4 regions of the Ensifer sp. KUDG1 genome follow, and region 2 is predicted to be linked to each of the others. Evidence: riboswitches for the same ligand, from Rfam matches in the RefSeq annotation. Region 2 holds a riboswitch; each other region holds the start of a gene.

Region 1 (5,483 bases), on a different contig from region 2:
TTCGCGCATGACGGACCACCCGGAAGCGGCGTCGGGGGAAACCCCGGCGCCACAGACCCTCGTCGATATCGTCTTTCCCGGCGACACCAATCATCACGGCACCCTCTTTGGGGGTGCCGCATTGGCGCTGATGGACCGGATCGCCTTCATCGTCGCCACCCGCCACGGCCGCGTTCCCTTCGTCACCGCCTCCTGCGACCGGATCGACTTTCGCGCACCCGCCCGCATCGGCCAGATCGTCAGTTTCTCTGGCCGCCCGGTGCGCGTGGGGCGACGCTCGATGGTCGTCGACGTCGAGATGGTGGCCGAAGACCTTGCGACCGGCGGCCGCGATCTTTGCTCACGCGGACAGTTCACCATGGTTGGGATGCCGCAGGACAAAGGTGCCGACTGGCGCCTTCCGCCGCTCGCCGAGCCCGCGCCGGTGGTGCCCGCGGCGGATTTCGTCGGCATGACCGACATCGTTTTTCCGGGCCAGACCAACAGCGCCGGCGCGCTCTTCGGCGGCGATGCACTCGCCCGGATGACGAAGGCGGCCTTCGTCGCCGCGACCCGGCTGACCGGCAAAGCGATGGTGCTCGCCTCCTGCAGTAGCGATTTCAAGCGGCGTGTCGCCGCCGGAACGATCGTCGATACGCTGGCGCGCGTCACCCGGACCGGACGCAGTTCCACAACGATAGACGTCGAGCTCTGGTCGGAAGAACTGCTCAGCGGCGTGCGCGTGCTGACCGTCACCGGAACTTTCGTGATGGTGGCTGTCGACAGCCGCAACCGCCCAGTTGCGGCCTTCGCCGCCTGAGCAAGCCGGGGGCGCCGCTCATGGCGCCCCCGATCCACAGGATTGATTGCGCGCCGCCATTTACTCCCCGTTATCCACACCGAAAAAGAAAAGACCTCTGCACTCCCGCCTTCAGCATATAGAACCTATTGACGCAGATTTGCGATGAACTACTATATCTAGTGTTCGAGGTTCTTCCGATTCGCAAGGATTGGGAGCTAAGACGGGAATACGGTGCGCCGGCGGGTTTCCGCCCAAGGTTATGCCGTAGCTGCCCCCGCAACTGTAGACGGCGAGCAACTGTCCGGAATTGGACCACTGAGGCATGAGGCCTCGGGAAGGTCGGGATGGAAGCTTTGACCCGTAAGCCAGGAGACCTGCCTCGAGCAACAAACGTCCACGGGCGGGGTGTCCGGAGGGGTTGGGTGCATTGCGGCAGGATGAGCCTGCCGGATCGTCTCGACGTCTCCCCGGCAGCCTGTCGAAAGCTTCGGGGTGAAGTCATGTCAGTTTCTTCCAGTTCAGATCCACCTTCTGCGGACGGGTGCGCGTTGTTGCGCGCCTGATCGAAAGGCCGCGCCCTGAAAACCCGCATCCGCGGAATTCCTGAGCGCCCGAGCAAAACGAGCCGGCCCGGTTGCGTAACCGACCTTGGGCCAGCTTGACGACGTCAACTCCGGTCGAAGCGACCGGGGAGCGATGTTTCGTGCCCGATCGCCAAGCCCACGGTTCGCGTTCGCGCGACCCGCCGATTTTTTGCGCTCATTTGCCAGACCCTCACGAGGAACCCATGTCGATCACCGTCTACAGCAAACCCGCCTGCGTCCAATGCACCGCCACCACCCGCGCGCTCGACCGTCAGGGCATCGATTATCGCATCGTCGATATCTCCGAGGATTCCGACGGTTTCGCGCTCGTGCAGGGTCTCGGCTACCGGCAGGTTCCAGTGGTCGTCGCCGGCGAACGGCATTGGGCGGGGTTCCGCCCAGACATGATCAGCGCGCTTTCCTGAGGGAGAGAAGCAATGGGGCTGATCGTCTATTTTTCCAGCCGCTCGGAAAACACCCATCGCTTCGTTGAGAAACTCGGCCTTCGCACAGCCCGCATACCGCTCAAGGAGGGTAAAGATGCGCTTACGGTCTCGGAGCCCTATGTGCTCGTCGTGCCGACCTATTGCGGCGACGATGGCCGAGGTGCCGTGCCGAAACAGGTGATCCGCTTCCTGAACGACGCGGGCAACCGCTCTCACATCCGCGGCGTGATCGCAGCGGGCAACAGCAATTTCGGCGCGACCTACGGGATCGCCGGCGACGTGATCTCGGCCAAATGCCGGGTGCCCTTTCTCTACCGGTTCGAGCTGCTCGGAACCGACGAGGACGTCGCCAATGTCAAAAACGGGATGGAACGATTTTGGACGTCACAACACTCGAACGCCCCTTGAAGGCGACGGAAGCGGCGCTGGATTACCACGCGCTGAACGCGATGCTGAACCTCTACGACGAGGAGGGGAAGATCCAGCTCGACAAGGACCGGCAGGCGGCGAAGCAATACTTCCTCCAGCACGTCAACCAGAACACGGTCTTCTTCCATAACCTGCGGGAAAAGCTCGATTACCTGGTGACCGAGGGCTACTACGAGCAGGAAGTGCTGGACCAGTATTCGTTCAACTTCGTGCGCGATCTCTACGACCACGCCTATTCGAAGAAGTTCCGTTTCCCGACCTTCCTCGGCGCCTTCAAATATTACACGTCCTATACGCTCAAAACCTTCGACGGAAAGCGCTACCTGGAACGCTACGAAGACCGCGTCTGCATGGTGGCGATGGCCTTGGCGCGCGGCAACGAGGCGCTTGCCCGCGATCTCGTCGACGAGATCATTTCCGGCCGTTTCCAGCCGGCGACGCCGACCTTCCTCAATGCCGGCAAAAAGAGCCGTGGCGAGCTCGTCTCCTGCTTTCTGCTGAGGATCGAGGACAACATGGAGAGCATCGGCCGCGCCATCAATTCGGCGCTACAGCTTTCCAAGCGCGGCGGCGGCGTGGCGCTGTCGCTCACCAACATCCGCGAGATGGGCGCTCCGATCAAGCAGATCGAGAACCAGTCATCCGGCGTCATCCCGGTCATGAAGCTGCTCGAGGATAGTTTCTCCTACGCCAACCAGCTTGGCGCGCGCCAGGGCGCGGGCGCTGTCTACCTGCATGCCCACCACCCCGACATCATGCGCTTCCTCGATACCAAGCGCGAAAATGCCGACGAGAAGATCCGCATCAAGACGCTGTCGCTCGGCGTCGTCATCCCCGACATCACCTTCGAGCTCGCTCGCAACAACGAGGACATGTACCTGTTCTCGCCCTATGACGTGGAGCAGGTCTATGGCGTGCCGCTCACCGAAATCTCGGTGACGGAGAAGTATCGCGAGATGGTGGAGGATGCCCGCATCCGCAAGCGCAAGATCAAGGCGCGCGACTTCTTCCAGATCATCGCCGAGATCCAGTTCGAGAGCGGCTATCCCTACATCATGTTCGAGGACACGGTGAACCGGGCAAACCCGATTGCCGGCCGCATCACCATGAGCAACCTCTGCTCGGAGATCCTGCAGGTGAGCGAGGCGAGCGAATTCAACGACGATCTCTCCTACAAGCACATGGGCAAGGACATCTCCTGCAACCTCGGCTCGCTGAACATCGCCGCTGCCATGGACAGCCCGGATTTCGGCCAGACGATCGAGACCTCGATCCGGGCACTGACAGCCGTCTCCGAAATGAGCCACATCTCGTCCGTACCCTCGATCGAAAAGGGCAACGACGACAGCCACGCGATCGGCCTCGGGCAGATGAACCTGCACGGCTATCTCGCGCGCGAGCGCATTTTCTACGGCTCCGAAGAAGGCATCGATTTCACCAACATCTATTTCTACACGGTGACCTACCACGCCATCCGCGCATCGAACCGGCTGGCGGTCGAAAAAGGCAAGAGCTTCGCCGGCTTCGAAAATTCGAAATACGCCTCTGGCGACTATTTCGACAAATACACCCAGGCCGAATGGCTGCCGGCGACCGAAAAGGTGAAGGCGCTGTTCGAGGAAGCCGGCATTGTCATCCCGACCCAGGAAGACTGGTTGGAACTGAAACGGGCAGTGATGGAAGGAGGTCTCTACAACCAGAACCTCCAGGCCGTGCCGCCGACGGGCTCGATCTCCTACATCAACCACTCGACCTCCTCGATCCACCCGATCGTCTCGAAGATCGAGATCCGCAAGGAAGGCAAGATCGGCCGCGTCTACTACCCGGCCGCCTTCATGACCAACGACAATCTCGAATACTACCAGGACGCCTACGAGATCGGCCCGGAGAAGATCATCGACACCTATGCGGCGGCCACCCAGCACGTCGACCAGGGCCTGTCGCTGACGCTGTTCTTCCGCGACACGGCGACGACCCGCGACATCAACCGCGCCCAGATCCACGCCTGGAAGAAGGGCATCAAGACCATCTACTACATCCGCCTTCGCCAGATGGCGCTCGAGGGCACGCAGGTCCAAGGCTGCGTTTCCTGCGCGCTTTAACGCCGCGTTCCCATCAAGTGCCCCTCACCCTAGCCCTCTCCCCGCTCGCGGGGAGAGGGGACGTGCCCCACGAAACGCTGATGGATGCGTTAGGACGGTGCGGCTCGCACCTTCTCCCCGCGCGCGGGGAGAAGGTGCCGGCAGGCGGATGAGGGGCAATTCCCTCACCGCGTGGATGAGGGGCTGACACGACCCAAAAAGGCAAACCGATGAACATGCACACCAAACCCGCAAGCCGCATCCGCGCCATCAACTGGAACCGCATCGAGGACGACAAGGACCTGGAGGTCTGGAACCGGCTCACCGGCAATTTCTGGCTGCCGGAAAAAGTGCCGCTCTCCAACGACATTTCCTCCTGGGCGACGCTTAAATCCGAGGAGCAGACGCTGACGATCCGCGTCTTCACCGGCCTCACCTTGCTCGACACGATCCAGAACGGCGTCGGCGCCGTCAGACTGATGGAGGATGCGGCCACGCCGCACGAGGAGGCGGTGCTTTCCAACATCTCCTTCATGGAGGCGGTGCACGCGCGCTCCTATTCCTCGATCTTCTCGACGCTCTGCCTGACGCCTGACGTCGACGACGCCTATCGCTGGTCGGAGGAAAACGAGTTCCTGCAGAAGAAGTCGGCGCTGATCATGGCGGAGTATTCCTCCGGCGATCCCTTGAAGAAGAAGGTCGCCAGCGTCTTTCTCGAGAGCTTCCTGTTTTATTCCGGCTTCTACCTGCCGATGTACTGGTCGAGCCGCGCCAAGCTCACCAACACCGCCGACATGATCCGCCTCATCATTCGCGACGAGGCGGTGCATGGCTACTATATCGGCTACAAATTCCAGCGCGCTTTGGAGCGTCTGAGCGAGGAGCGCCGCCAGGAGATCAAGGATTTCGCCTTCGACCTGCTGCTCGAACTCTATGACAACGAGGCGAAATACACCGAGGCGCTTTATGATGGCGTCGGGCTCACCGAAGACGTGAAGAAGTTCCTGCACTACAACGCCAATAAGGCGCTGATGAACCTCGGCTACGAGGCGCTGTTCCCGGCGGAAGCCTGCAAGGTCAATCCCGCTATCCTCTCCGCCCTTTCGCCGAACGCCGACGAGAACCACGACTTCTTCTCCGGCTCCGGCTCTTCCTACGTCAT
Region 2 (5,483 bases):
AAGCGTCCAGACGAGGTGGCGACAAACGATCGCGTCATAGGCCGCGTCCGGCTCCATGGTGTTTTCGGCATCGGCAAGGATGAAGCGCAGCCGCGGTTTCCCGGCGTGTTTCGCCTTGGCGACGGAAAGCATCGCTTCGGAGAAGTCCAGCGCCGTAACCTCGTGACCGAGATCGTGGATGAGCCTTGTGACCTCGCCCGTGCCGCAGGCGAGTTCAAGCACGCGCAGCGGCTTCACGCCAAGGGCGGTGCGGATCGGTTCCTGCCAGGCGGAAAACTCGGCTGCGGAAAGGATGCCGTGGCCGAAAGCGAGGTCGAAGGTTCTCGCGCGCTCCGACCAGTAGCTGCGGATCGCTTCCTTCAGATGAAAATTCGCGCGCCCTGCCCCTTCTTCGGTGTCGTTCGTCACTTTCCGAAACCGTTCCTGGCAAGGATCTCGTCAAACCGCTTGCGCGCCCGGGCCGGAACCTTGGCCGCCGCAAAGCCTGTGTCGACCTTCGCATCGCCGACGCGGATCACCATCACCATTCCCATCGCGAAATGGGGCGAGCACTTGATCCCGTAGAACCCCTCCGCGTCGAGCGTGACCTCGATCTCCTCGTTGATCCCGCCCTTGAAACCAGCGGTACCTTCGGGAACCATGCCGTCGACGGTCGCCGCGTTGTGGCCGCTGGTGGCAGCGATGAATTTCACCGTGTCGCCGGGGGCGATCTGGAGGAAGTCCGGCTCATAGACCATCGGTCCCGAAGCGTTTCGGTTGAGCATCTTCACCTCGTGCATTTCTGCTTGGGCGAACTGAAAAGCGGTGAGAAACAGGGACAATCCGAGGAGAAGCGCGCGCATGTAAATCCTTGCTAGGCTGAATGAAAGCGAAAGATGGAGGTTCCGTCCTCGGGGTCGACGACGATGCTCGCACGAACACCGAAGACGGCGGCGATCCGTTCGACGGTCAGGACTTCACGCGGCGGCCCCAGCGCCACCAGCCGGCCGGCGGACATCATGCCGACGCGGTCGCAGCCAAAGGCCTGGTTGAGATCGTGTAAGGCGACGACGGAGGTTATCGGCAGGTCAGCCACCAGCTTCAGGATCGAAAGCTGGTGCTGGATATCCAGGTGATTTGTCGGCTCGTCGAGCAACAGGACCTGCGGCTGTTGCGCCAAGGCCCGCGCCAGGTGAACCCGCTGGCGTTCCCCGCCGGAAAGTGTTGCCCATGAACGGTTTTCGAAGCCCGCCATATCGGTATCGTCGAGCGCTTGCCTGACAATCCGGTCGTCTTCGGCCGACCAGGGCTGCAGCGGCGTGAGCCAGGGCGTGCGGCCAAGTTCGACCGCATCGCGAACCGAGATCGCTTCCGTCGTCTCGGCTTGCTGCTCGAGGAAGGCGATCAACTGGGCAGCCTGGCGGCGTGGCATGGCGTGCAGCATCTGCCCGTTGATCCGCACCTCGCCCGACGTCGACCGGACGATGCCGGCCAGCAGCCGCATCAAGGTCGATTTGCCGGAGCCGTTGGGGCCGACAAGGCCGAGTGTCTCTCCCTGCCGCACGGCGAGATCGACGTGGGAAACGATCGCCTTGCCGCGGACGGACCAGCCGAGGTCGCGTGCTTCCAGGATCATGATCGGCGCCTCCCGCGGATAAGGATCAGGGCAAAGGCCGGTGCCCCAACCAGGGCGGTGATCACGCCGATCGGCAGCACCTGGCCAGGAACGATCGTCCGCGACAGGATATCCGCCGCGATCAGAAAGACCGCCCCGATGAGGGCGGTTGCCGGGCCGAGCCGGCCATGACGCACACCAACCAGGAAACGGGCCGCATGCGGTATCACGAGCCCGACGAAGCCGATGGAGCCGACAATGCTGACCATCACGGCCGTGACCAGCGCGGTAAGGCCGATCAGCACCACCTGGACGACCCGCACGGGCACGCCGAGCGACGCGGCGGACTCCGCCCCGAAGGAAAAGGCGTCGAGCGCACGGGCGTACCAGATGCAGGCCCCGAGCCCGACAAGGGCCACGGGCACGGCCAGCCAGACGTCCGGCCATCGCGCACCGCTGAGGTTGCCGAGCAGCCAGAACATGATGCCCCGCGCCTGCTCCGCGTTGGCCGACTTGGTGATGATGAAAGACGTCAGTGCGTTGAACAGTTGCGATCCGGCGATGCCGGCAAGCACGATCTGCCCTGTTCCGCGCAGGGTGACCCCGCCACCGGCGGCACGAGCGAGGATCGCCACCATGAGGAAAGCTGTCACGGCACCGACAAAGGCGCCGAGCGACATGGAGACCGCGCCGGCGCCGAGGCCTGCGACAGTGACGGCCACGGCGCCGGTCGAGGCGCCGGCGGAGATGCCGAGAAGATAGGGATCCGCCAGGGCGTTGCGCAGGAGGGACTGGAGCACCATGCCCGAAACCGCGAGGCCCGCCCCGCAGCAGGCGGCAACGATCGCCCGCGGCAGGCGGTAGTTCCAGATGATCCCGACATCGATGGGATCGAGCCCATAGGTCGCGCCGAAAATCTTGTTCGCCAAGGTCTGGAGAACCGTCAAGACGGGTATCGGCGTTTCGCCGATGCAGGTTCCGGCAAGAACGGCGGCAAACAGAGCCAATGTCCCCGTGGCTGCCCGGCCAAGCCGGGAAGCAGGGGCGCGCCGCGAGAGGCCGGTCTTCACTTCGCCAACCCGAAATCCTTAAGCGCAGCGGAGAGAACTTCGATGCCGGCGACCGTTCTGATCGTGGCGTCCATCGCGTGCGCATCCATGACGACGATGCGGTTGTTCTTCACCGCATCCATCTGGCTGGCAACCGGATCGGTCTTCAGGAACTCGATCTTCTTCAGGTAGTCGTCGGCCGGAAAGCGCCGGCGATCCATCTTGGCGATGACGATCATGGTGGGGTTGGCCTTGGCGATCGTTTCCCAACCGACGACCGGCCATTCTTCGTCCGAGCCGACCACGTTGCGGATGCCGAGCTTGTCCATCATGTAGGCAGGCGCTCCCTTCCGGCCGGCCACATAGGGATCGATGTCCATCTCCGCGCTGGAGAACCAGAAGGCCGCAGACACATCCTTCAAATTTAGCGCCTTGGCCTGCTCGATGGCGTTGGCCTCACGCTTGGCGAGTTCTGCGACGAATGCCTCGCCTTTGTCTTGAACATCGAAGATCTGCGCGAGTTCACGCACGCCCTGATGGATGCTGGCAGTCGAGAAGAGCGCGCTGCGCGTGCCGTCCACACCCACCGAGTTGTCCTTGGCGACGCAGTCGGCCGGCAGGACATAGGTCGGAATTCCCACTTCGTGGAACTGGGTTCGGGTCGCAACAATCCCTTCGGGCCCGACGTGCCAGACGAACTGCACGGCGACGAGCCCCGGTTTCTTGGCGACGAGGCTTTCAAAGCTCGGGTCGTTGTCCGCCAGGCGCGGAACCTTGGCATTGACCTCGGCAAATTCCGGCAGCACGTCATTGAACCAGACCGACGTACCCGTAACCTTGTCGCCGAGGCCGAGCGAATAGAGAACCTCGGTTGCCGCCTGCCCGACGGTCGCCGAGGTCGCCGGCGCCTTGTCGAAGGTGATCGTCTCGCCGCAATTGTCCAGGGTCAGCGGATAGGCGGTGGGTTCGGCAGCAGCGGCGGTGGCGAAGAAGGCGAAGCCAGAGGCGGCAAGCAGGAAACGCGAAGCGGTCATGGCACATTGTCTCCGATCTGTTGATCGCGCGGATCGGAGGGGACGAGCCAGGACGCAATGATCGAACCGATGTTCAAGAGAACATCGACAGCCGGCACTTGTGGCGCGACCAACGACATCGACAACCTCCCCGGACACCCCGCCCGGCTTGTTCAGTTACAGGTGTCGGTAGGTCTCCTGACTGACGGGTCTTGGCTCCCTCTCGGCCTTCCCGGACCATCGCCCAGTGGCATTTTCGAGAGAGGACTGGCCGCCTACAGTTGCGGGGGCAGTTTCGTTTCGCGGCGAGCCGCGGCGAATTCCCTGTTATTTCCTTTCGGAAACCGACGAGAATTCACTACTCAACGAACGAGTGGAGCGCAAGCATGAAAGCGGCGCTTTCGAAACCACTTGCCAAGAAAGGTAGAAATTCTCTCGCGTCTCGTAATTTCACTAAATATCACTCCCCGCAAATAGGGAGAACATTGCCGATTGTCGAAAACTATACACAAATGAATACTGTTTAAGTGATCCGTAATTCACACCATCCTGGGATTTACCCTTCGAGGCCAGTCTTCAGCCTGTCGAGAATGGCCACGGCATGGGCGGCATAGTCGCTGATCCAGCGGTCGTGAATGTGCTTGATCGGCAGCGCATTGAGATAGTTCCAGCGCTCGCGTCCTGCCCGCCTGACGATGATCAAGTCGGCGTCCTCCAGCACGTTCAGATGCTGCATCACGGTGCAGCGATCCATGTCTGAAAAGGCCGCGCAGAGCATGCCCGTGGTCTGCGCCTCGCCCTTGAGACGATCGAGCATCGCCCGCCTGCGCGGGTGAGCCAATGCCTTGAAAACCAGATCTTCGTCCTGCTTGCTTGACATGTTATGTTTTTACAACATATTGAAATCGGACGCAACGGAGACGGCGCCGATTAGACCGGTTTGCGAGCTTTCGCGAGCTCTCCAACCGAGCCTGATGGCAGGACTCCGTCGGTCGGAGTTCAGCCTTGCGCCGACACCTCCAAGCAAACCGCCCCAAAGGGAGATGATTGAGAATGCTGCCTAAAATCGCTTCAATGGAAGAGTGGCAAGTCGCACTCGAACAACAGATTGCCAGGGAGAAGGCACTTACCCGCGCACGCGATGAAGTGAGTGCCGCGCGCCGACGCTTGCCGATGGTCAGGATCGACAAGGACTATTCGTTCGAGGGGCCCGAAGGCACGGTAAGCCTCGCCGACCTCTTCGACGGACGGCGGCAACTGATCGTCTATCACTTCATGTTCGCGCCCGGATGGAAGGCGGGCTGCGACGGTTGCTCCTGGGTCGTGGACGCGATGACCCATCCGGCGCATCTCAACGCACGCGATACGTCCATCGTGGTGATTTCGCGCGCGCCGCTGGAGACGCTGCAGAAATACCAGGCCCGGATGCAGTGGCAGCACCCAGTCTGGTACTCTTCCATGGCGAGCGACTTCAACCACGACATGGGAGCCACGGTCGCCGATCCGGATGACCCGACAAGGACCAGCGAGCGCCATGGCGTCAGCATCTTCCTCAGGGACGGCGATCATATCTACCGCACCTATTTCAACGGTGCGCGTGGCGTCGAGTATCTCGGCAGCATGTGGACCTATCTGGATCTGACGCCCTACGGTCGCCAGGAAACATGGGAAGCCTCTCCCGCGGGATGGCCGCAGACAGAACCCTATGTCTGGAACCGGCGGCACGACGAATACGGGACCGAACCGGCTTTTTGATTTTCCGCGGCGGCGAACATGGAATTGTCGAGCCGCCGTTCCTACGTCTTGTCTGGCCGATCGCCAGACCTG
Region 3 (5,483 bases), on a different contig from region 2:
CGACCGCGAGGAGTTCGCAAGCTTCGAGCCGGACGTACCGGAAAGCCACCGCAACATCGTTGCCGACCTGCCGCCGGACGACGCCTATGGCCCGATGCTCGGACACGGCGAAGACGGCTACGCACCGCAGGAGCGCTACTATAGCGGCACGCTCAGGACCATGTGCGTGCGCACCTGTGACGGCGCCTTCTTCCCGATCTCTTCGGATGCGACGCCGGCCGATTTCCCACGCGACGAACAGGCCTGCCGGGCTCGCTGCCCAGGGGCTGAGACGGAGCTCTATTTCCACGACCTCAACACGGAAGAGAGCGACAAGATGGTCTCGGCCGTGACCGGCCGTCCCTATACCGAAATGCCCAACGCCTTTGCCTACCGCACCCGCGCCGTCGGCAAGCGCGGCCAGTGCGGCTGCCAGATACCGCAGACCGCTGCAACCACGCCGAAGACGACAGGTACGAAGATCGGCGACGACCAGTCGTCGATCATCGTCATCGAGACGAAGAAGCCGGAAGCAGCGGGCGAGGCCGCCAAGGTGCCGGCCGAAGAGCGGCCCTATGATCCGTCGAAGAACAAGGTGCGCGTCGTCGGGCCCACCTACCTGCCGCAGGAAGAAACTGCGATCGACCTCAAGCATCCGAAGGGACCGGCCTATCAGCCGGTCCAGAATTGATCGGGCGAGGCCTTACGCCTTCTCCTTGCTGCATCCCCATCCTTCCTCGAAAACCAGGTCCTCGAGCGGAAGGCGCTGGCGCCAGCCCTTCACGGCGAGTTCCGGCTGCTGATAGAGGCGGTCGACATAGCCGAGGCAGAGCCAGGCGACGATCTCGATATGGTCGGGGATGCCGAGGATCGCCTTGATCTCGGCCTCGTGGAAGATGCTGACCCAGCCGACACCCACCCCTTCGGCGCGCGCTGCAAGCCAGAGGTTCTGCACGGCGCAGACGGTGGAATAGACGTCCATCTGCGGATTGTGGGTACGCCCGAGCACGACAGTGCCGCCGCGCGTGCGGTCGCAGGTGACGCAGATGCTGAGCGGCGCCTTGCGAATGCCTTCGAGCTTCAACGCGCGATACTTTCCCTGCTGTTCCGCCTCGAACATCAGCGCGGCCTCGTCATTGGCGCGGCGAAACGCCTGCCAGACCCGATCGCGCGTTTCTTCCGCCCGCACCAGCACGAAGTTCCAGGGCTGCATGAAGCCCACGGACGGGGCGCTGTGTGCCGCGGCCAGCAGGCGCCTGATCAGATCATCCGGCAATGGCTCGGGCAGGAATTCATCGCGCACGTCGCGACGTGTCTCGATGGCACGGTAGACGGCCTCCCGCTCTTGCAGCGAAAAGGCACCGGCAGCCGCAAGGCCGCCCTTCGGTTCAGTCAGCATCGTTCGATCCCCAACAATGCGAAAACCTCCCGCCGTCCACGCGGGGTTCGGTCTATCTCGCCAGGCCGGTCTTCTGACTTCGGTTCAACCGATCGCCTCACCTTCCCAGATCGATTGAAGATCCAGTGGCAAAACCTTGAATCAATTCAAGGCCATCTTAGACGCGATCGTCCCCGTCACAGCGTTGGGCACGTTCCGGAATATCGACCGGATTCCCGATTCTCCCGCTTTCGCGGGCACCTGACGACGGCACTAAGTGCACAGGGATTTGAGAAAGACAAGCGGCGCTAACCGGGCGAAACCGGACGCGCCGCTTTCCACCTGCTTCTTTCTGCCTCGCCTCAGAGCGGAGCGACCGGATGCGGCGAACCGTCATAGGCGCCCCAGATCGACTGGTCGAAGCAGATCACCGATCCGGTCATCAGCCCGGATTCGGCCGACGACAGGTAGGCGCAGGCACGCGCCACCTCGGACGGATCGACGAGCCGGCCGAAAGGCTGGCTAGCCGCCGCCTTTTCGAGCCAATCGGCAGCCGCGCCATGAAACTCGCGCTGTATGCGGTCTTCGCCTTCGGATGCCATCCAGCCGATATTCAACCCGTTGACGCGGATGCGGTTGCGAAGCAGCGCATAGGCCGTGTTCTTGGTCAGCGTTTCGAGCGCGCCTTTCGACGAACAATAGGCGGCGATGAACGGCTGGCCGGCCATCGCCGACATCGAGCCGATGTTGACGATCGTGCCTTCGGTCTTCTCGCGCCGCATGACTTTCACCGCTTCCTGCATCAGGAAGAACGGTGCGCGCACGTTGATCGCGAACATGCGGTCGAAGAGTTCGGGCGTGGTGTCGAGGATCGTGCCGCGGTCGGTGATGGCCGCAGCGTTGACCAGCGCATCGACCCGGCCGAATTCGGCGTCGCAAGCGGCGACAACCTTGCGGGCGTCCTCCACCTTCTCCAGATCGGCCTCGACATAGACGACTTTCGCGCCATGTGCCTTGCCGATCTGTTCGGCCTTCGCCCGTCCCTTGGCGGCGTTGCGCCCGCAAATGACAATACCCTTGGCGCCACGCTCGGCGAAAAGGCCAGCAATCGTCGCGCCCAGCCCCTGCGTACCACCGGTGACGATGGCGATCTTGCCCTGCAATTGTCCACTCATCGAATTCCTCCCTCGGAAATGATCGTTTGAAACGGCTGCGGCTCCCGGGTGAAACACGCCGGGAGCCTGTCAAATGGTAGCTCGCGCGTCAGCTCAGCTTGCGTTTCGCCTGCGCCTCAAGCACCGCAAGAAACTCCTCCTCGCCCGTTCCCGCAGTGAGCGCCTCGCGCATCAATTGCGCCTGCGTCTTCGGCGCCAGCCCGCCGATTGGCGGGTCTCGGTCAAGATTGGTCGGGAACGAGTAGCCTTCGGCACAGGAGGCGATGGCATTGGCCGCTTCCGCCCGCGACAGCTTGCCGTTCGCCAGCAAGGCCCGCAAGGCCGGATAGAGCGCCGCGCTCATCGTCAGTCGATCGACGGTTTCCATGGCGCGCCCGAAGGCCGAGGACACCTGCAGCAGGTTGGCGACGCGGCGGATATCTTGGGAGCGGTTGGTGCCGGCAGCATGAAAGAGCGCCGGATTGAAGAAGACGACGTCACCCTTTTCAAGCGGGAGCTGCACGTGATGTGCGTCGAAATAGGCGCGGAATTCCGGCCGGTTGAGCGCCAGATAGCCCGGCACATAGGTCTGGCTATAGGGCAGGAATAGCGTCGGTCCGCTTTCGAGCGGCATGTCGCAATGGGCAACCGCGCCCTGCAGCGTCAGCACCGGCGAAAGCTTGTGGACATGCGCCGGATACTGCTCGATCACGGCCGCCGTCTGGAAGCCGAGGTGATAGTCTCGGTGCGCCGATTGCGCCGCCCCGCCCGGGTTGACCCGGTTGACCTGCGCCGTCATCTGGTAGTTCGGCCCGAGCCAGGCCTCGCTGACGAGCGCGATGACGGCATTGCCGTAATAGGCGGCGAAATTCTCCGGTGCGTTCAGGCAGTGCTTTTCCAGCGAGTTCCAGATGCGGTCGTTGGCGCCGGGCTTGGCGAAGTGATCGCCGCCACCGCTGTTGCTGCGATGTTGCTCTTCGATGATGGCGTCGAAGACCCCGCTTGCGATGTCGATTGCCGCCGTATCGGCATAGGCGCGCTTGAAGACCGCCACGCCGGGGCCCGTTGCCAGCGCCTCGCAGATTTCCGCCAGAACCGAACGCCGCGCCTCGCCGTCGCCGCACGCCGCAATCAACGCGGCGCTGTCATAGATCAGGACGTTCTTTTCGCAGCCGGAGGCATGGGGATAGTCGGACAGATTGGTCTGGCGTTCGACTTCCGCCCGGAACGCCTCGAGATCGCAGGCCTCCTCGGTGAGCCAGACACGGTCGATCCGCTGGCGCGCTTTGTTGTCGGTCTTCATCGCGTTTCCTCCTCTGGAACATCCTGATGAACACGACTATAGGCGGCGGCAAACATGATATAGAGCAAGAATCCATCAAAAATCCATCAGGAGCGCGCAACGATGGCCCATCCGTTTCTGGTCAAGGACATCGCCTTTCAGGCCGGCCTCAGCACCGCGACCGTCGATCGTGTGCTCAACGAGCGGCCGGGCGTGCGCCGCCAGACGGAGGCCCGGGTTCGCGCAGCCATCGAGGAACTGGAAAAGCAGCAGGCCGGCCTCGACATCCAGGGGCGCAAGTTCGCGATCGATATCGTCATGGAGTCGCCGCAGCGCTTTACCGATGCGGTGCGGCGCGCCTTCGAGAGCGAGGCGCTGACCTTCGCGCCCACCGTCTTTCGCTGCCGGTTTCACTTTGCCGAGACGATGCGCCCGCAGGACATCGTGCAACTGCTCGACCGGATCCGGCTGCGCGGAACCGACGGATTGGTGCTGAAGGCGCCAGACGTGCCCGAGATCGTCGCCGCCGTCGCCCGCTTCGAGATGGGCGGCACGCCCGTGGTGACGCTGGTAACCGACCTGCCCCATTCGCAGCGGACGGCCTATGCCGGCGCCGACAACCGGGCGGCGGGCGAAACGGCCGCCTACCTCCTCGGCGAGCGCTTTTGCGGCGCGCCGGCAACCGTGCTGGTGACCCTTTCAAGCGGCCGTTTTCGAGGTGAGGAAGAACGAGAGATCGGCTTTCGCCGGGTGCTGCGCGAGCGCTATCCGACGATCCGGATCGTCGAGATCAGCGAAGGCCACGGCCGCGACAGTGAAACCGGGCTCCTGGCCCATGCAGCGCTTTCGGCCAATCCGGATATCAACGCGGCCTATTCGATCGGCGGCGGCAACCGCTCCGTGCTTGCAGCCTTCGAGGGCCTCGAACGTTTCTGCATGCTCTACATTGCCCATGATCTCGATGAGGACAATCTGGCGCTGCTGCGCGAACGGCGCATTCACTTCGTGCTGCATCACGACCTGAGGACCGATGCACGCACCGCCTTTCGCACGATGATGCTGCGGCCGGGCGCCCAGGCGCCGGCGATCGGCCCGCAGCTCTCCGCCGTGGTAGTGATCACGCCCTATAATGTTCCGGAGTAGCGCGGCCGCCAGCCGGCGCTGAACCTTCAAGCGGCCGTCTGGCCATCGTTCTTTTCGGCCGGCAACACCATGTCGTCGGCCGTTTCGAAGCGATTGCGGCCGCGCCGCTTGGCGAGATAGAGCGCTTCGTCGGCAGCCAGCAGCAACTGGCGCGCCGTCTGTCCGTGCCGCGGTGCAAAGGCAATGCCGGCGCTGCCGCCGACGACGAGCATCTGGCCGTTGAAGGCGACCGGCGTCTGCGCGTCGGCAATCAGGCCTGCCGTCAGGCTGCGGGCCTCGGCCTCGCTGCAATCGCCGAGAATGACCGCAAATTCGTCACCTCCGAGCCGGGCAACCGTGCCCTTCGGCCCGGCGCGATTGCGAAAACGCTCGGCCATGGCCACCAGCACGGCGTCGCCGGCGGCGTGGCCGTGGCGGTCGTTGACCTCCTTGAACTCGTCGAGATCGGCATAGACGAGCGTGAAAGGGTGGGTATTCGCCCGCAGAAGCGCCGCTGCCAGCATGTCGTCGAAGCCGCTGCGGTTCATCAGCCCCGTCAGGCGATCGT
Region 4 (5,483 bases), on a different contig from region 2:
GGCGTCGAGATTGGAGAGCGGCTCGTCCATCAGGAACACGGCCGGACGGCGCACCATGGCGCGGGCAAGCGCCACGCGCTGGCGCTGACCGCCGGACATCTGCCCAGGCTTGCGGTCGAGCAGATGATCAATCTTCAGCGCTCCGGCCATCTCCTTGACCTGGCGCTGAATATCGCTGCGGATCTGCTTCTGGCCAGGCAGAAGACTGCCAATCATGGGCAGGCGCTGCATCGCCGTCAGGCGCCGCATGGCGAGCGGTACGGCAATGTTTTGACCTGCCGTCAGGTGCGGATAGAGCGCGTAGGACTGGAACACCATCGCAACGTTGCGGTCGGCCGCCGCCATGCGGACAACGCTACGACCGCCGATGACGATCTCGCCGGCATCGCCGTGATCAAGGCCGGCGACGATGCGCAGAAGCGTGCTCTTGCCGCAGCCGGAAGGGCCGACGAGCGCAATGAACTCGCCGGCTCCCGCCTCCAGGCTGACGCCCTTCAGGATGGCGTTGCCGCCATAGGACTTGGTGATGCCATCCAGCGAAAGCACGCTCATTGCGCTGCCTCCACGCGAACCTTCTTCTTGGCGGCGAGCGGATAGACGTCCTCGACGATCGGGTCGAGCACGTAGCTCGTCAGACCCGGCACAGCGACGATTTCGCTCGAAACACCGTCCTCAGTGAACGTGTGCACGACGGCACCCACCAGCCGCTCGCCCGGCATCGGCCGCTCCAGCGTGTCGATGATGAAGGAGGTCGGCGGAGCCCAGACAAGCGACGTCCCGGCATGTTCGCCGGTCCAGGCCCAGTGCAGGTGACCGCTGGCATGCAACGCCACCTCGGCTTCGGCGAAAAGATCAAAGAGCCGCTGGCGCTGGCGCGGACGGATGCCCCAGTAGCCGGTGTCGCCTTCGGCCGGGGCGTCGACGAAGAGCGGCTTGTGGGCGAAGACCGCCACCCGGCGGCCGTCGCGACCAAGCAGTTGTTCCTCCAGCCAGGCAAATTGCCTGTCCTCTTCCTCGTCTTCGAAGCCGATCAGCAGGCTGTTGAGGCCAAGCAGCCGCCAGTCGCCATGGTCGTGGCCCCAGTAGTCCGGACCGGCGAGACGGCGCCAGCGGGCAAGCCGAACGGGATCCACAGGCTGGTGCGAGCCCGGCAGATGGCCGACATCGTGATTGCCGGGAACGATCGCGACCGGCATCGAGAGCTGGCCGATCAGATCGAGTGAGAAGGTGATGTCGTCCTCGTGGTCGGCGCCATCGATGGTGACATCGCCCGTGTGGATGACGAGATCGGGTTTTACCGCCTCGATCCAGGCGCGAACCGGTTCCCAATTGCCGTTGAAATGGCTTTTGGCGGGGCTGAGATGGGTGTCGCTGATCTGGACGATTTTCATGGAAACGGGCCTCCGACGATGGCTTGCGGTATCCGCGTCGGAGGGCTGTCTCTCCCCTTCTCTGCGGTTGGCCGCAGTCTTTAGGGAGCCGCCATGTCAGTTTGGTAACAGCCGTTCTCAGCTGATTTTCAGTTTCTCCATGAAAGCGTCATTTTCCGAAGCCCGGCCGGCGCGAACCGGCACGCGCGCACCGGATGCGTCTGCGTCTTCTTTCCCCAGACTCACCACTTTGCACCGAGCTCGCCCCGAATAGATGCCGGACAGGATTGCTCCATGACGGTCGCAAGCATCGCATTCGACGCGTCTGCTTCGGCGACGACCCAGTCGCGAAAAGCCTGGATCTTCTTCTGCCGCCTGGTGCTTTGCGGATAGACCAGCCAATAGGCGCGGCCGTCGCGCACCACATGCTCGAACGGCCGGATCAACCTGCCGCTCTTCAGTTCATCCATCAGGAAGGTCGAGACGGCAATCGCCATGCCGTGATCCGAAAGGATTGTGGCGACATCCATCGCCTGGACGTCGAAGATCAGCTCGGTACCGTTGCTCGCCGGCGGCTCGACGCCGGTTTCGATCATCCAGCGCCGCCACCAGTTGGCGTTGCCGAAACGCCGGATCCTCAAGACGTCGGCGGGCTCCTTGAGTTGATGTTTCTCCAGGAAGGACGGCGTGCAGACCGGCACGTAATCGAGCGGAAACAAGGGAAAGACATCGTTTCCCGGCCAGTCGCCGGCGCCGCTGCGCACCGCGAGATCGATGGCATCACGCTTGAAATCGATGAGTTCGGTCGACATGTGCACCCTTATGCTGATGTTCGGATGCGCGGTCTGGAACGAGGCGAGCCGCTGGCCGAGCCAGCTCGAAACGACGGTCGGCAGCACCGAGATGTGCAGGTGATGTTCGGTCTTGTCGGCAATCTCCGAGAAGGCCGCCCCTAAAAGATCGATCGCTTCGGTTACCTTTGGCGCCAGCTGCCGCCCGGCACCGGTCAGCCGCACCTCGCGCGGAAGGCGGACGAAGAGCGGCGCGCCGATGCGGTCCTCCAACAACCGGATCTGGTAGCTGACGGCCGCCTGCGTCATGCCGAGCTCTTCGGCGGCGCGGGTGAAACTCAGGTGCCTGGCAGCGGCCTCGAAGGCGCGCACTGCACTCATAGGAGGAATCTTGCTCATGACGCTGAGATAAGCATTCTTTATGCCAGCATGCGAGAAATCGCTTTGCGCGAAACGGCAAAAAACCTCACTTTTTTCGCGAACACACGCCTTGTAGAGAAGTGAGGATAGCAATGCTTAGCGCAATGCGATCAATGATTTACCATGTCCTGAATTGGGCAGACAGGACCCTCAGCGCTCCGGTCGCCATCGACACGTTCAACGAGTTCCAGCTCCGGGATATCGGCCTGACGCGGGACCAGGAACATATCCGTGCGCGCGTCGGCGACACCGCGGATCCGTGGCACTGGCCGGAGGAGCCCGATCCCGTGCCGGTGCAACCCGCCGCCAAAGCAGTTTGCAGCGAAGGGCCGCGCATTGCCCGCGTCTCGCCCCGCGCCCTGGCTGGAGAAAATAAAGACATAAGCATTTCTTTATGCGATTGACGAGCAAGCGATTGCAGGGCATTGTCCCGGCATCGTGGTTCTGCGCCTCGCCATCCGGCGCGGCGGAGCTAAGAGGGAATTCGGTGCGGCGCTGACAAGCGCTAAGGCCGGAGCTGCCCCCGCAACTGTAGGCGGAGAGCGGCCGTTCGATGATGTCACTGAGGAAGACGCCTCGGGAAGACGGAACGGTCCGCGTTGACCCGCAAGCCAGGAGACCTGCCGCGATGAACAACGTCCACGGGCGGGGTGTCCGATGAGGCGCGTTGACGACGCGGGACCCTTCTCGCGTCGCGGATGCGTCGCATTCAAACCTTGCCCTTCAACCTTCGGGGTAAGGAAATGACCATCAAGACTGCCAATCTCGGCTTCCCGCGCATCGGCCGCCACCGCGAACTGAAATTCGCGCTTGAACGCTACTGGTCCGGCAAGATCAGCCGTGACGACCTTTTCGACGTCGGCCGCCGGCTTCGGGCCGAAAACTGGGCGGCGCAAAAGGCGCGCGGCATCGATATCCTCCCTTCGAACGATTTCTCGTTCTACGACCACGTGCTCGATACTGCCGTGCTCGTCGGTGCGGTTCCGGCCGCCTATGGCTGGAAGGGCGGTCCCGTCGATCTCGACACTTACTTTGCTATGGCGCGCGGCTCGACGGGTTCGCCCTGCGCTTCCGGTTGCACGCATGCGGGTGACGGCGGCAACGCCGCACTCGAGATGACCAAGTGGTTCGATACCAACTACCATTACATGGTGCCCGAATTCGAAGCGGATCAACGCTTTGCGCTGACGCATAACCGGCCGCTCGAAGCCTTTCTCGAGGCCGGAGCCCTCGGCTATCGAACCCGCCCGGTCCTGCTTGGCCCGGTGACCTTCCTCAAGCTCGGCAAGGCGAAGGGCGGAGATTTCGATCCCCTCGACCTGATCGAGCGCCTGCTTCCCGTTTACGTCGAGCTGCTCACCGAACTTGCCAATGCCGGCGCCGACTGGGTTCAGATCGACGAGCCTAGTCTGGTGCTCGATCTCACCGACCGGGAAAGGCAGGCCCTGGACCTTGCCTATCATACGTTCCGGGCGAAGGTTCCCGGGCTCCGGATCATGCTTGCGACCTATTTCGGCTCGATCGGCGAAAATATGGTGAGCGCCCTGGCGCTGCCGATCGCGGGCCTGCATGTCGATCTCGTGCGCGCGCCGCAGCAGATCGAGGTCCTCATCCAGTCCGCTCCGGCTGACCGGGTGCTGTCGCTCGGCATCATCGACGGCCGCAACGTCTGGAGGACGGATCTTGCCGGCCTGTTCCGCCGCCTGCAGCCGCTGGTCTCTGCCCATGGCCGCGACCGGATCGAGCTTGCGCCCTCGTGCTCGCTCCTGCATGTGCCCGTCGACCTCGGCATGGAAAAGGCGCTCGACCCGGAGCTTGCCTCGTGGCTCGCTTTCGCCGTGCAGAAGCTCAATGAATTAAGCCTTCTCGCCCGTGCCTTCGAGCCGGGGCTTGCCAGCCCGGAAAAGGTCTTTGCGGCCTCGATCGAAGCAGCCAAGGCGCGGCTGACGTCGCTCAGGATCCATGATCCACTTGTTGCCGGGCGACTGAAGGCGCTGACGGCAGCCGACAGCGAGCGCCGGTCTCCCTTCCCGGCCCGTCGCGCGCTCCAGGCGGACGCGCTGCCGTTGCCGCTTTTCCCGACGACGACGATCGGCTCCTTCCCGCAGACACCGGAAGTACGGCAGGCCCGTTCCCTGCATGCCAAGGGCGAACTCAGCTATGTCGACTACACCGCGTATCTGCGCCGGGAAACCGAGCAGGCGGTGCGCTGGCAGGAGGAGATCGGCATCGACGTGCTGGTACACGGCGAGTTCGAACGCAACGACATGGTGCAGTATTTCGGCGAGCAGCTCTCGGGCTACGCCTTTACCCGAAGTGGCTGGGTACAGAGCTACGGTTCGCGCTACGTGCGCCCGCCGATCATCTTCGGCGACGTTTCCCGGCCAAACCCGATGACTGTCGAATGGGCGGCCTTTGCGCAGTCGCTGACCGATCGCCCGGTCAAGGGCATGCTGACGGGTCCGGTCACCATGCTGCAATGGTCCTTCGTGCGCGACGACCTGCCGCGGTCGGTGGTGTGCCGGCAGATCGCGCTGGCGCTCAGCGACGAAGTCAGGGACCTCGAGGCATCGGGCATCGCCATCATCCAGATCGACGAGCCGGCGCTGCGCGAGGGCCTGCCGCTCAAGGCCGCCGACCGCAAGGCCTATCTCGACTGGGCGGTGGAGTGCTTCCGCCTCAGCGCCGCCGGCGTCGGCGACGCCACCCAGATCCACACCCACATGTGCTACTCGGAGTTCAACGACATCATGCCGGCGATCGCGGCGATGGATGCCGACGTGATTTCGATCGAGACGTCGCGATCGAAGATGGAACTGCTCGGCGCGTTCACCGGAAGGGCCTATCCGAACGAGATCGGCCCGGGCGTCTACGATATCCATTCGCCGCGCGTACCGGCGGT

Evidence for each region. A riboswitch is a leader RNA that binds a small molecule or an ion and turns the genes downstream of it on or off. The one in region 2 is predicted to bind cobalamin.
Region 1: another riboswitch for cobalamin. It lies ahead of nrdH (glutaredoxin-like protein NrdH); the one in region 2 lies ahead of M2267_RS14120 (ABC transporter substrate-binding protein).
Region 3: another riboswitch for cobalamin. It lies ahead of bluB (5,6-dimethylbenzimidazole synthase); the one in region 2 lies ahead of M2267_RS14120 (ABC transporter substrate-binding protein).
Region 4: another riboswitch for cobalamin. It lies ahead of metE (5-methyltetrahydropteroyltriglutamate--homocysteine S-methyltransferase); the one in region 2 lies ahead of M2267_RS14120 (ABC transporter substrate-binding protein).

The regions. Positions count from the first base shown of each region.
Region 1 covers NZ_JBNDIG010000006.1:170,142-175,624, reverse strand. Annotated here, with positions in the region: gene metE (5-methyltetrahydropteroyltriglutamate--homocysteine S-methyltransferase) at 1-11, shown strand, start outside; gene M2267_RS17130 (acyl-CoA thioesterase) at 8-799, shown strand; cobalamin riboswitch at 951-1,177, shown strand; gene nrdH (glutaredoxin-like protein NrdH) at 1,569-1,790, shown strand; gene nrdI (class Ib ribonucleoside-diphosphate reductase assembly flavoprotein NrdI) at 1,803-2,219, shown strand; gene nrdE (class 1b ribonucleoside-diphosphate reductase subunit alpha) at 2,189-4,342, shown strand; gene nrdF (class 1b ribonucleoside-diphosphate reductase subunit beta) at 4,552-5,483, shown strand, end outside.
Region 2 covers NZ_JBNDIG010000004.1:348,020-353,502, forward strand. Annotated here, with positions in the region: gene M2267_RS14100 (class I SAM-dependent methyltransferase) at 1-408, opposite strand, end outside; gene M2267_RS14105 (pseudoazurin) at 405-842, opposite strand; gene M2267_RS14110 (ABC transporter ATP-binding protein) at 854-1,615, opposite strand; gene M2267_RS14115 (FecCD family ABC transporter permease) at 1,612-2,664, opposite strand; gene M2267_RS14120 (ABC transporter substrate-binding protein) at 2,661-3,677, opposite strand; cobalamin riboswitch at 3,828-4,020, opposite strand; gene M2267_RS14125 (ArsR/SmtB family transcription factor) at 4,213-4,536, opposite strand; gene M2267_RS14130 (DUF899 domain-containing protein) at 4,710-5,411, shown strand.
Region 3 covers NZ_JBNDIG010000002.1:755,146-760,628, reverse strand. Annotated here, with positions in the region: gene M2267_RS09270 (DUF2865 domain-containing protein) at 1-670, shown strand, start outside; gene bluB (5,6-dimethylbenzimidazole synthase) at 683-1,378, opposite strand; cobalamin riboswitch at 1,425-1,637, opposite strand; gene M2267_RS09260 (SDR family oxidoreductase) at 1,720-2,532, opposite strand; gene M2267_RS09255 (phytanoyl-CoA dioxygenase family protein) at 2,621-3,814, opposite strand; gene M2267_RS09250 (LacI family DNA-binding transcriptional regulator) at 3,917-4,936, shown strand; gene M2267_RS09245 (diguanylate cyclase domain-containing protein) at 4,963-5,483, opposite strand, start outside.
Region 4 covers NZ_JBNDIG010000006.1:175,807-181,289, reverse strand. Annotated here, with positions in the region: gene M2267_RS17155 (ABC transporter ATP-binding protein) at 1-552, opposite strand, end outside; gene M2267_RS17150 (metallophosphoesterase family protein) at 549-1,391, opposite strand; gene M2267_RS17145 (LysR substrate-binding domain-containing protein) at 1,613-2,542, opposite strand; gene M2267_RS17140 (hypothetical protein) at 2,695-2,985, shown strand; cobalamin riboswitch at 3,004-3,223, shown strand; gene metE (5-methyltetrahydropteroyltriglutamate--homocysteine S-methyltransferase) at 3,325-5,483, shown strand, end outside.